Regions from separate parts of the Pseudomonas sp. GOM7 genome, predicted to be linked through region 2. Evidence: predicted binding sites of a transcription regulator. Region 2 holds the regulator's gene; each other region holds the start of a gene.
The links. The regulator FliA, encoded in region 2, starts transcription of late flagellar genes. The targets are predictions, from matches to a motif close to CTAAAGTTTNNNNNNNNNNNGCCGNTAA.

Region 1 (4,477 bases), 1.1 Mb from region 2:
GCCCGGCATCCGCGAATTCGGCCTGGGGCATGTCAGCCGTGACGACGTGGAAGCGGGCTTCATCGAGTTCCACGAACTGCTCGGGCGCTGCCGCTTCCGCGACTGCAAGCATGACCGCGAACCGGGCTGCGCCCTGCTGCAGGCCCTGGAGGATGGGCGCATCAAGCCGCAGCGCATGGCCAGCTACCGGCACATCATCGCCAGCCTGCCACAGGACGATTACTGACGGTTGAGCTGGTCGAGCGAGGTGCCGCCGCTGTCGAAGATGTTCAGACGCTGACGTAGCTGGTCGGCGGGCAATGCGTCAGTCTCGGGGGTGCCCTTGGCACCACTGTCCGGCGCACTGCCAGGCGTTCCTGCTGGCGCCGCTCCCTCTTGTGCAGGCGCGGCCTCACTGCCCTGCTCACCCTCGATATCGCGCTGGGCACGCTTGGTCAGAACGACGATATCGATGCGCCGATTGACCGGATTGAACGGATCTTCACGGTCGAACAGCGCCGACGAGGCATAGCCCACCACCCGTGCCACCTGCTCGTCCGGGTAGCCACCGGCGACCAGAGTACGCCGCGCTGCATTGGCGCGGTTGGCCGACAGCTCCCAGTTGCCGAAGTCGCCGCGCCCAACGAAGGGCTTGGCATCGGTATGGCCGCTGATGCTGATCTTGTTCGGCACGGCCTTGATGGTGTCGGCCATGGCCAGCAGGATGTCCTCGAAGTAGGGTTGCAGCTCGGCACTGCCAAGGGCGAACATCGGCCGGTTCGCGGCATCCATGATCTGGATGCGCAGGCCATCCTGAGTGATCTCGAACAGGATCTGATCCTTGAAGCGCTGCAGCTCGGGGTTTTCCTCCACCTTGTTCTGCAACTCCTGCAGCAGCAGCTCCAGACGCTCACGCTCCATCTTGTCGGCCAGGGTCTCGATCTGATCGGCGCTGACACTGGTTTCGTCCGGCTGACTCTCCGGCGTTTCCGAGACATCCGGGTTGAGGGTGCGCTCGGGTGCCGGCGTCGGCGTGCCACCCAGGTCGATGGCGTAGGGGCTGGCACTTTCGGTGAAGCCGATGGGATCCTGGAAATAACCGGAGATGGCCTTCTTCTGCTCGGGGGTGGCCGAGGTCATCAGCCACATCACCAGGAAGAACGCCATCATGGCGGTGGCGAAGTCGGCGAAGGCGATCTTCCAGGCACCACCATGGTGCCCGCCCGCGGTCTTCTTGACCCGCTTGACGATGATGGGTTGGTTGTTCTCCATCGCTTAGCTGCCGCGCATGGCCTGCTCGAGCTCGCTGAAGCTCGGGCGATGGGCCGGGTACAGCACCTTGCGACCGAACTCCACGGCCAGCGTCGGCGGCATGCCGGAAGCAGAAGCGACCAGGCTCGCCTTGATCGCCTCGTAGAGATTCACCTCTTCCTTGGCATCGTGCTCGAGCGCGTTGGATAGCGGCCCGAAGAAACCGTAGGAGGCAAGAATGCCGAGGAAGGTCCCCACCAGTGCCGTACCCACCTTCTCACCGATCTGCGCGTTGTCCGCCTCGGCCAGGATCGACATGGTAATCACGATACCCAGTACCGCCGCCACGATACCCATGGCCGGCATACCGTCGGCCACCTTGGCCACAGCATGGGCCGGGTGTTCCAGTTCTTCCTTGAGGCTGGCCAGCTCCATGTCGAACAGCCCCTCCAGCTCGTGCGGCGCCATGTTGCCGGACGACATGATGCGCAGGTAATCGCAGATGAACGCGGTCATGCGCGCATCCTTGATCACCCCGGGGTACTTGCTGAAGATCGCGCTGGCGTTGGGATCCTCGATATCGGCCTCGATGGCCATCATGCCTTCGCGTCGGCTCTTGTTGAGAATCTCGTAGAGCAGCTTGAGCACTTCAAGGTAATAGGTATGGGTGAAGCGGGTGCCGAACATGCTCAGGGATTTCTTGAACACCAACATGAACATGTTGCCCGGGTTGGACTGCAGGAACGCCCCTAGTGCCGCACCGCCGATGATCAGAACCTCGAAAGGGTGGATCAATGCCATGAACTTCCCGCCCGAAAGTATGAAGCCACCGAGCACGCAGCCAAAAACGACAATGATGCCTATGATTTTTACCATGGAATAAACGCTTGCAGAGCCTAGTGGATGGGTTATTGAAAACAACCCTTCTAATTATCGGAACTTATACGCCAGACTATAGCCAGTTAAGGTCAAAAGCCAGTTTGGCTCACGTTGAAGATGCCGACCCCCAAACCCATGCCGCGCAGTCTCGATGCCTGGTTGCAGCTACTGGGCCCTTTACGCCTGCCTCTCGAGCAGACGCAGCATGCGCATCTTTGCCGCACCCTGGCCGACAGCCGCAAGACCTGGCGCGACATGGCCGACCAGATAGAGCTTAGCCCAACCTTCGCGCTGCAAATATTGCGTGAGGCCAACCAGTCCGGCGGCAGCCTGAGCGAGCCGGCCGACAGCCTGGAAGCCGCCCTCGCCCGCCTGGGCCTTGCACGCTGCGAAAACCTGCTCAAGCAGACGCCTTCGATACCGGAAGCGGAAATTCCCCAGTCCCTGCGCCAGATCCTGCTGATCAGCCAGCATGCCAGCCAACAGGCGCGCGGCCTGTTCGGCACGCGCCTGGCCCGCTTGTGGAATGAGCTGCATGGTTGCAGCCTGCTGTTTCTCGCACCGCTGTGGCCCCTGCTCAACAGCTACCCACAACTGTTCAACACCTGGGAGCAGCGCGTGCTGGTCAAGGGCGAGCCGGCCAACAAGGTCGAACATGAACTTCTGGGTGTTTCGCTGATCCAGCTCTGCTTGAAACTGGCCGAGCGCTGGCGCCTGCCGGAATGGATCGTGCGCAGCTACCAGCTACTGGCCCGCGATCGCCGGCAACTGGTCAAGGCGCTGCATATCGCCCGTGACAACGAACATCCTCTGCATCAGCAGCAGATGCTCGACGCCGACATTCCTCTGCGCCACTGGCTGACCCAGCCCAGCAATTGCGTATTGCTGGCCAACGGCCTGGCCGTGTCGGCGCACCATGCCTGGAATACCGACCACTGCCTGCGCTGGCAACGCCTGGTCGGGCTCTATCTGCAGATACCGCTGAGCGACGTGCAACAGCAGGTGCACCAGCAGGCAGTCAGTAGCGCCAGAACCGGGCACGATCCCAGCCTCTGGCACCCGGCACAAGCACTGCTGTGGCCCTGGCAGGCACGCCATCTGGTGTCCGCCGAGCCGCGCGCGGGCGCGGCCAAGCAGGCCGTGCCCGAGGTCTGGCGCCAGCAGTGCATGCGCCTGATTCGCGAGCCCAGCGACTTCAGCAACTCGCAACAATTGATCACCTGCGCTCGCGATGCCCTCCAGGCCTGTGGTCTGCAGCGCATCCTGCTACTGCTTGCCGACCGCCAACATACGCGCCTGCAAGCGCAACAGAGCGCTGGCCTGGGCAAGGCCGCACAAGGGCTCAACCTCGACCCGGCCAAGAGCCATATCCTGCGCCGCCTGCTCAGCCAGCCAGGGCAGTTGCGCCTGACCCCGGACAATGCCGCGCAGTATTCGGCCCTGCTGCCAGGCGAACTCAAGGCGCTGTTCGTGGGCGAGCACCTGCTGCTGCGCTCACTTGCCAACAATGGTCGAGTGGTCATGCTGCTGCTCGCCGACCAGGGCGGGCAGCCGTTCACCGAGAGCGGCCTGCAGGCCTTTGCCAAAACGGCGCAATGCATCGAGCGCGCCCTGAGCAACTTCAGCAAACGCTCACGCTGAGGGCAAAGCCACAAGCCTGGCGACCTTTCCGCTACAATCGGCCTCTTTCCATTGCGGGAGGCCCCATGTCCCCCTTCGCCGATCTGCCGCTGGTCATAGAGCCCGCCGAGCTCGCCGCACGCCTGGATGCGGACGACTTGATACTGGTCGATCTCAGCAGCGCTGCACGCTATGCCGAAGGGCATATTCCCGGCGCGCGCTGGGTCGATAGCAAGCGCACCCAGCTCGGCCAGCCCCCGGCGCCTGGGCTACTCCCGGAGTTGCCGCAGTTGCAAGCGCTGTTCAGCGAGCTGGGCCATCGTCCGGATGCCACCTACGTGGTGTACGACGATGAAGGCGGCGGCTGGGCCGGCCGCTTCATCTGGCTGCTGGACGTCATCGGTCATCCCCGCCAGCACTTTCTCAACGGTGGCTTGCGCGCCTGGATCGGCGAAGGCCGCCCGCTCAGCCAGAGCGTGCCAGAGCCGGGCGACAGCCCCGTGCAGTTGAGCCTGAGCGAAGCCCCGACCGCCACGCGCGACTACCTGCAAGCACGCCTGGGCGCATCCGACCTGGCCATCTGGGATGCGCGCAGCGCCGAGGAATACCGCGGCGAAAAGCTCAACTCGGCAAGGGGCGGGCATGTTCCAGGCGCAATCAACTTCGAGTGGACAGCCGGCATGGATGGCCAGCGTGATCTGCGCATCCGCACGGACATGGCCGAGGTGCTCGACGCACTCGGCATCAC
Region 2 (4,477 bases):
GAGCAGCGACTCGAACTCGTCGTCGGTGATTTCATCGCTGGCACTCGAGGCGGCTGCCGGCGACTCGGCAGCCGCCTCCTCGCCCAGGGCATCGAGCAACTGGGCGAACTCGCTGTCGGTGATATCGGAAGAGGCCGGCGCCGCTGCGACAGGCTCGGGCTCGGGTTCCGGCTCAGGTTGCGTCACCTCTTCGACGGCAGCAGCGGGGCCGGCCGCCTGCTCGGCACCGGCTGGCTCGGCCAGGCGTGCCAGTGCCGCCAACAGCTCGGGCGAGGCCGGGGTCAGCTCGGTACGCTCACGTACCTGGTTGAACATGCCGTTGACCGCATCCAGCGCAGCCAGCACCACGTCCATCAGCTCGGCATCGACGCGGCGCTCGCCCTTGCGCATGATGTCGAAAACGTTCTCGGCAATGTGGCAGCACTCCACCAGCTCATGGAGCTGGAGGAAGCCCGCGCCACCCTTGACGGTGTGGAAGCCACGGAAGATGGCATTGAGCAGGCTCATGTCATCCGGTCGACTTTCCAGTTCGACCAACTGCTCGGACAACTGCTCGAGAATCTCTCCGGCCTCTACCAGGAAGTCCTGGAGAATCTCTTCATCGGCGCCGAAGCTCATGGGGGTGCTCCTTAGAATCCAAGACTGGACAGCAGGTCGTCGACATCGTCCTGACTGGAGGCGACATCATCACGCTTATCGGCATGAATCTGCGGACCTTCACCATGAGATGGCGCTTTCTGTTTCTGTTGTTCGGCACGCAGTACTTCGTGGTCATGCTCGATGCCGGCGAAGCGATCCACCGAGCTGGCCATCAGTACCAGCTTGAGCAGATTGCTCTCGACCTCGGTAACCAGTTGAGTGACACGCTTGATCACCTGACCAGTGAGATCCTGGTAGTCCTGCGCCAGCAGGATGTCGTTGAGATGGCTGGACAACTTGTTGCCATCACGCTCGCTACGCGCGAGGAACAACTCGATGCGCTTGGCCAGCTCACGGAAACCGTCGGCACCGATTTCACGGCGCATGAAGCGGCCCCACTCGGCACCCAGGCTCTGCGCTTCATCGGCCAGGTCATTGACCAGAGGCGCGCTCTGCTCGACCAGATCCATGGTGCGGTTGGCCGCCCGCTCGGTCATGGTGACCACGTAGTTCAGGCGCTCGGTGGCGTCGGCGATCTGCGACAGCTCCTTGGCATGCGGCATGCGTGGATCGAGCTGGAAATTGACGATGGCATTGTGCAGTTCGCGGGTCAGCTTGCCGACTTCGTGATACAAGCCACGGTCACGAACCTTGTTCAGTTCGTTGATCAGTTGCACCGCATTGCCGAAATTGCCTCTTTCGAGGCTATCGACCAATTCGCGGGCATTTTTCTTCAGGGACGACTCGAGTTCGCCCAGTGTGGAATCATCGTGTTCCATAGCACCCTCGCGGCCGACATCAGCCGTTGACCCGCTCGAAGATCTTCTCGATCTTTTCCTTCAGCACCTGGGCGGTGAAGGGTTTGACCACGTAGCCGTTCACACCGGCCTGAGCGGCTTCGATGATCTGGTCACGCTTGGCCTCGGCCGTGACCATCAACACCGGCAGATGCTTGAGGCGCTCGTCGGCGCGCACCGCGCGCAGCAGGTCGATGCCGGTCATGCCGGGCATGTTCCAGTCGGTCACCAGAAAGTCGAAGCTGCCGCTTTGCAGCATGGGCAACGCCGACGTACCGTCATCAGCCTCCGCCGTGTTGGTAAAGCCCAAATCACGCAAGAGGTTCTTGATGATCCGTCGCATCGTCGAGAAATCGTCAACGATGAGGATTTTCATGTTCTTGTCCAAGTCGACCTCCGTACAGTCCCAAACGTATTGCGCTTGCAAATACGCCTTCTAATCGTGAAACCGGCCCAGCAATATCGTTGCTTCTGCCTCAACCCGCCCGCCATTCCATCAGGCGCGAGCGCAAACGCGCCGCACACTGACTATGAATCTGACTGACTCGCGACTCACTGACGCCAAGCACTTCACCGATTTCCTTCAGGTTCAGTTCTTCATCGTAATACAGCGCCAGCACCAGACGTTCACGCTCCGGCAAGCCGGCAATGGCGTTGGCCAAAGCCGCCTGGAAACGTTCATCTTCGAGATCCCGCGAAGGTTCGAGGTGGGTGTGCCCGGCTTCTTCATGCAACCCGCCGTGTTCGCCGTCCTGCAGCAGGTCGTCGAAACTGAACAGGCGGCTGCCCAAAGTGTCGCCAAGGATGCCGTAGTAATCTTCCAGACTCAATTGGAGTTCGGCCGCAACCTCGTGATCTTTAGCGTCTCGCCCCGTTCTGGCCTCCACGGCGCGGATCGCATCGCTGACCATGCGGCTGTTGCGGTGCACCGAACGCGGCGCCCAATCCCCCTTGCGCACCTCGTCGAGCATGGCGCCACGGATGCGAATACCGGCGAACGTCTCGAAACTGGCGCCCTTGCTGGAGTCGTATTTGCGTGAGGCTTCGAGCAGGCCGATCATGCCGGCCTGAATCAGGTCGTCGACCTGAACGCTGGACGGCAAGCGCGCCAACAGGTGATAGGCGATGCGCTTGACCAGCGGCGCGTAGCGCTCGATCAACTGATACTGGGAATCCTGCGCCTGAGCCTTGTTGTACATACGAAGTCCAGAGGCTGCTGTCATACGGCCGAATCTGCAGTCGGTTGTTTCACCAGGCGCTCGACGAAGAACTCCAGATGACCGCGCGGGTTGGCTGGCAAGGGCCAGGTGTCGACCTTCTGCGCGATCGCCTTGAACGCCAGCGCACACTTGGAGCGTGGAAAGGCCTCGTAGACGGCGCGTTGTTTCTGCACCGCCTTGCGTACGCATTCGTCGTAGGGCACGGCACCGACGTACTGCAAGGCGACATCGAGAAAACGATCCGTCACCTTGGTCAGCTTAGCAAAGAGATTGCGTCCTTCCTGCGGACTGTGCGCCATGTTGGCCAGAACGCGGAAACGGCTGATGCCATGGTCACGGTTGAGCAGCTTGATCAGGGCGTAGGCGTCGGTGATCGAGGTGGGCTCGTCGCACACGACGACGAGAATCTCCTGAGCCGCGCGAACGAAGCTGACCACCGCATCGCCGATGCCGGCAGCGGTATCGATCACCAGCACGTCGAGGTTCTCGCTGATGTCGCTGAAGGCCTGGATCAGGCCGGCATGCTGCATCGGTGACAGGTTGACCATGCTCTGCGTACCGGACGCTGCCGGCACGATGCGGATGCCACCAGGCCCTTGCAGCAGCACTTCACGCAGCTCGCACTCACCGGCAATCACGTCGGCCAAGGTGCGCTTGGGGGTCAGTCCAAGCAACACGTCGACATTGGCCAGACCCAGGTCGGCGTCCATGAGCATGACTCGGCGACCGAGATCGGCCAGGGCCATGGACAGATTCACCGACACGTTGGTCTTGCCGACGCCACCCTTGCCGCCGGTCACCGCGATCACCTGTACGGGATGCATACCCATGTTCTCTACACACCTTGTCTAACTTCGACTTGGCCTAGCGGCCGTTAGTCCCTGCGGAAAAAACGCAGGGCTTGCAACACTTTAGCGCGTCAGCCGACTCGCCGCGCGGTTCCTTGATAAAGACCGGCGAACAATTGCGCCATGGCATCCTCGCTCGGCTCTTCGGCGGCTTGCAGACTCACGGCGCGGCTGACCAACTGATGGCTACGCGGCACCTGCAGGTCATCCGGAATACGTGGCCCATCAGTGACATAGGCTACCGGCAGACGCTGGCCTATGGCCAGGCCCAAAACCTCGCCCAGGCTCGCCGCCTCGTCCAGCTTGGTCAGTATGCAGCCGGCAAGACCGCAGCGCTTATAACTATGGTAGGCCGCTTTCAGCACTTGGTTTTGACTGGTAGCAGCCAGAACCAGATAATTTTTTGCCTTCAGCCCACGTGCGGCCAGGCTCTCGAGCTGCAGGCGCAGGGCCGGGTCATTGCTTGGCAGGCCGGCGGTATCGATCAGCACCACGCGTTTCTTCGCCACAGGCGCCAGGGCTTGCAGCAGAGACTGCCCTGGGTCGACCTGAGTCACCGAGACGCCAAGGATGCGCCCGAGGGTCTTGAGCTGCTCCTGCGCGCCGATGCGGTAACTGTCCATGCTCACCAGGGCGACCTGCTGGGCGCCATGCTTGAGCACGTAGCGCGCCGCCAGCTTGGCCAGCGTGGTGGTCTTGCCCATGCCGGCAGGGCCGACCAGGGCGATCACTCCGCCCTCTTCCAACGGCTCGACCTTGGGCGTCTTGATCGCATGGGCCAGGTGCGCCAGCATCATGCGCCAGGCCTGGCGCGGCTCGTTGATGGTGTTCACGCGCTCGAGCAGCAGTTGCGCCAGGTCGGCCGACAAGCCCATGCGTTGCAGGCGGCGCCACAGATTGGCCTGCTGCGGACGACGGTTCTGCATCTGCCCCCAGGCGATGCTGCCCAACTGCACTTCGATCAGCTCACGCA
Region 3 (4,477 bases), 1.9 Mb from region 2:
GCCAAGCCTTTTTGCCTTCTTTTGTGGCGTTTGACAAAAGAAGGTCGCCGGGGGGCGAAACAAGAGACGTCAGCTAAACACCGATAAGCAGCTTGAACGCCGAAAGTAACCGAACACTCACACAAACTTGCCAGTCCGGCGTCAATACTGATTTTCCCGAAATTCCGCGAACCTGAAAAAAACGGCTTCGGCTGGTTTCTTCAGGCTCGCGCGCGAGGAGGGGATTACTGATCGAACTCGTCCCAGCCGCCCATTTCCTTCCAGCGGTTGACGATGCCGCAGAACAGCTCGGCGGTCTTCTCGGTGTCATAACGCGCCGAGTGCGCCTCCTTGCCATCGAATTCGATGCCGGCAGCCTGGCAGGCCTTGGCCAGCACGGTCTGACCATAAGCGAGGCCGGCCAGGGTGGCGGTGTCGAAGCTGGAGAAGGGGTGGAAGGGGTTGCGCTTGATGCCGCAACGCGCTACCGCGGCATTGAGGAAACCCAGGTCGAAGCTGCTGTTGTGGCCGACCAGGATCGCGCGCTTGCAGCCGGCCGATTTGATCGACTTGCGCAGGCCCTTGAAGATCTCGCCCAGGGCATGCTCCTCGCTCACCGCCATGCGCAGCGGATGGTCGAGCTTGATGCCGGTGAATTCCAGCGCCGCCGCTTCGATATTGGCACCCTCGAAGGGCTCGATGCGGAAGAAATGGGTGTAATCCGGGTAGAGGAAGCCGCTCTCGTCCATGGCGATGGTGGTGGCGGCGATTTCCAGCAGGGCGTCGGTGGCGCTGTTGAAACCACCGGTCTCGACATCCACGACCACCGGCAGGTAGCCGCGAAAGCGCGCCGCCATGGGCGTGCGCGGGCCGGCCGGCAGGCTGGGTTCGAGTTCGTCGTCGTAGTTGTCTTCGCTCATGCCTGGCCCTCCAGCAGTTTCCAGCGCAGGGTTTCGCCGGCGCGCAGCGGCACCACGCTGTTGTCGCCCAGCGGCAGGCTGGCCGGCACTGTCCATTCTTCACGCACCAGGGTGATGCTGTCCGTGTTGCGCGGCAGGCCGTAGAAGTCCGGGCCGTGGAAGCTGGCGAAGGCCTCCAGCTTGTCCAGGGCGCCGCGCTGCTCGAAGGCCTCGGCATAGAGTTCGATGGCGGCATAGGCGGTGTAGCAGCCGGCGCAGCCGCAGGCCGCTTCCTTGGCGTGCTTGGCGTGCGGTGCCGAGTCGGTGCCGAGGAAGAACCTGGGGTTGCCGCTGGTGGCAGCATCGAGCAGGGCTTCCTGGTGCACGTTGCGCTTGAGGATCGGCAGGCAATAGAAGTGCGGGCGAATACCGCCGACCAGCATGTGGTTGCGGTTGTACAGCAGGTGGTGGGCGGTGATGGTGGCGCCGACGTTGGCCGAGGCGGCCTCGACGAACTGCACCGCGTCACGGGTGGTGATGTGCTCGAACACCACTTTCAGGGTGGGGAAACGCTCGACCACGCGGCTCAGGTGTTCGTCGATGAAGGTCTTCTCGCGGTCGAACACGTCGATCTCGGCGCGGGTCACTTCGCCATGCACCAGCAGCAGCATGCCGACTTCGGCCATGGCTTCGAGTACCGGGAAGATCTTGTCGATGCTGGTGACGCCCGAGTCGGAGTTGGTGGTGGCGCCGGCCGGGTAGAGCTTGGCCGCATGCACGAAACCGCTGGCCTTGGCCGCGCGCACATCCTCGGGGCTGGTGTTGTCGGTGAGGTAGAGCACCATCAGCGGCTCGAAGCGGCTGCCGGACGGGCGTGCCGCGAGGATGCGCTGGCGATAGGCGTCGGCTTCGGCGGCGTTGCGCACCGGCGGTACCAGGTTGGGCATGATGATGGCGCGGCCGAAAGTGCGCGCGGCGTCGCCGACGGTGTGTGGCAGCACCGCGCCATCGCGCAGGTGAATGTGCCAGTCATCGGGACGCAGAAGAGTCAGACGGTCGGACATGGGGGCTTCCAGGCGGGTAAAACGTGGCCGCATGGTACCTGAAAAGCGCCGCTTCGCGCTCGCGCCAGCGCGACAATCGCACGCAGGGGGTCAAGTTTCCGCGCGCCCGACCGATACCCCGTGAGAATGCCGTGAACCGCCGTGGAGTCGACCGTGCGTGCGCCCAATTACCTTCTGATCAGCCTGCTGGCCGGCATGCCCCTGTGTCTGCCGGCGCATGCCATCAGCTTCCAGACGCGGCTGGAAAAGGTGGAGTGGACGGTCGAGGGCGACAAGTTTGAGTGTCGCCTGAGCCAGCCGATCAGCAACTTCGGCAGCGGCGAGTTCGTCCGTCGCGCGGGTGAACAGGTCACTTTCCGCCTCAAGGCCCGCGAGCACTGGCTCGGCAATGGCTCGGCAACCCTGTTGGCGGCTGCCGCACCCTGGCAACCGGGGCGCGGCGACATCAACCTCGGCGTGGTCAGCGTCGCCAATGGCGAGGTGCCGTTCAACAGCTCGCAGGAGCAGGGCGCGCGTCTGCTCGCCGGCCTGCTGGAAGGGCGCAGCCCGCTGGTGCGGCATCGCACCTTCAATGGCGGCGACAGGCTGGAGGTGCGCCTGCTGCCTGTGAAATTCCACAAGGCCTATGAAGATTACGAAGCCTGTACCGCCAAGCTGCTGCCGGTGAACTTCGACCAGATTCGCCTGGCGCAGATCGGCTTTCCCGGCGGCGGTATCGACCTCGACCCGATGGCCAAGGCCAAGCTCGACATCATCCTCGAGTTCGTCAAGGCCGACCCGACCATCAACAGCTTCCAGATCGACGGCCATGCCGACAACAGTGGTAACCGTCTGACCAACCGCGACCTATCACGCCGCCGCGCCCTGGCGGTGCAGGAATACCTCAAGGCTCACGGTATTCCTGTCGAGCAGATCACCGTGCGCTTCCATGGCGAACGCTATCCATTGGTACCGAACACCAGCGAGGCCAATCGCGCGAAGAATCGCCGGGCGACCTTGCGTCTGGATCGTGTGCCGCCAGCCGAGGTACCGCAGCAGAGCGCGCCCGCTCCGACGCCGGCCGATCCGCCCGGCAGCCAGCCGTCCTGAAGCGCTTTGGCGTCGCTTCGTCAACTCTGTCTGTCGCGCCCCTGTAAATTAGGGCGTGAGGCCAGTAGAATCACGGGTTTTACCGTACAACCCGTGGAGTGATGGCATGGCGGACGTCAAAAAGGTAGTTCTGGCCTATTCCGGTGGCCTGGACACCTCGGTGATCCTCAAGTGGCTGCAAGATACCTATAACTGTGAAGTGGTGACCTTCACCGCCGATCTCGGCCAGGGCGAGGAGGTCGAGCCGGCTCGCGCCAAGGCCCAGGCCCTGGGCGTCAAGGAAATCTACATCGACGACCTGCGCGAAGAGTTCGTGCGTGATTTCGTCTACCCGATGTTCCGTGCCAACACCATCTACGAAGGCGAGTACCTGCTGGGTACGTCCATCGCCCGTCCGCTGATCGCCAAACGTCTGATCGAGATTGCCAACGAGACCGGCGCCGATGCCATCTCCCACGGCGCCACCGGCAAGGGCAACGACCAGGTGCGTTTCGAGCTGGGCGCCTATGCACTGAAGCCGGGCGTCAAGGTCATCGCGCCGTGGCGTGAGTGGGATCTGCTGTCGCGCGAGAAGCTGATGGATTATGCCGAGAAGCACGCCATCCCGATCGAGCGCCACGGCAAGAAGAAGTCGCCGTACTCCATGGATGCCAACCTGCTGCACATCTCCTATGAAGGTGGCGTGCTGGAGGACACCTGGACCGAGCATGAAGAAGACATGTGGCGTTGGACCAAGTCGCCGGAAGCGGCGCCGGACACCCCCACCTACATCGAGCTGAGCTACCAGGGCGGTGACATCGTTGCCATCGACGGCAAGGCGATGACCCCGGCGCAGGTGCTGGCCGAGCTGAATCGCATCGGTGGCGAGAACGGCATCGGCCGTCTGGATATCGTCGAGAACCGTTTCGTCGGCATGAAGTCCCGTGGCTGCTACGAGACCCCCGGCGGCACCATCATGCTCAAGGCTCACCGCGCCATCGAGTCGATCACCCTCGACCGCGAAGTGGCGCACCTGAAAGACGAACTGATGCCGAAATACGCCAGCCTGATCTACAACGGTTTCTGGTGGAGCCCGGAGCGTCTGATGCTGCAACAGATGATCGACGCTTCCCAGGCCAACGTGAACGGGGTGGTGCGCCTGAAGCTGTACAAGGGCAACGTCATCGTCACCGGCCGCAAGTCCGACGATTCGCTGTTCGACGCCAACATCGCGACCTTCGAGGAAGATGGCGGCGCCTACAACCAGCAGGACGCGGCGGGCTTCATCAAACTCAACGCCCTGCGTATGCGCATCGCTGCCGGCAAGGGCCGCAAGCTGGTCTAACAGGCTGTTGAAAAACTACCTGCGTTGGCAATACTGCGTTAAAAACGGCCTCAAAATGCTCATTTACAACTCGTAAACTGCGCTTTTTCGGCCGTTTTTGCCTTGTCTTGCCTGCCTCGCCT

Region 1: a site for FliA is predicted at 2,161-2,188, ahead of motA (flagellar motor stator protein MotA). Genes of this name have one in related genera too.
Region 3: a site for FliA is predicted at 2,032-2,059, ahead of OU800_RS07645 (flagellar protein MotY). Genes of this name have one in related genera too.

The regions. Positions count from the first base shown of each region.
Region 1 covers NZ_CP113519.1:4,659,684-4,664,160, forward strand. Annotated here, with positions in the region: gene rsgA (small ribosomal subunit biogenesis GTPase RsgA) at 1-226, shown strand, start outside; gene motB (flagellar motor protein MotB) at 220-1,251, opposite strand; gene motA (flagellar motor stator protein MotA) at 1,255-2,106, opposite strand; gene OU800_RS20675 (HDOD domain-containing protein) at 2,227-3,750, shown strand; gene OU800_RS20680 (rhodanese-like domain-containing protein) at 3,816-4,477, shown strand, end outside.
Region 2 covers NZ_CP113519.1:3,554,500-3,558,976, forward strand. Annotated here, with positions in the region: gene OU800_RS15655 (chemotaxis protein CheA) at 1-618, opposite strand, end outside; gene OU800_RS15660 (protein phosphatase CheZ) at 630-1,418, opposite strand; gene OU800_RS15665 (chemotaxis response regulator CheY) at 1,438-1,812, opposite strand; gene fliA (RNA polymerase sigma factor FliA) at 1,913-2,659, opposite strand; gene fleN (flagellar synthesis regulator FleN) at 2,656-3,486, opposite strand; gene flhF (flagellar biosynthesis protein FlhF) at 3,576-4,477, opposite strand, start outside.
Region 3 covers NZ_CP113519.1:1,699,733-1,704,209, forward strand. Annotated here, with positions in the region: gene rnt (ribonuclease T) at 225-899, opposite strand; gene pyrC (dihydroorotase) at 896-1,942, opposite strand; gene OU800_RS07645 (flagellar protein MotY) at 2,096-3,031, shown strand; gene OU800_RS07650 (argininosuccinate synthase) at 3,138-4,355, shown strand.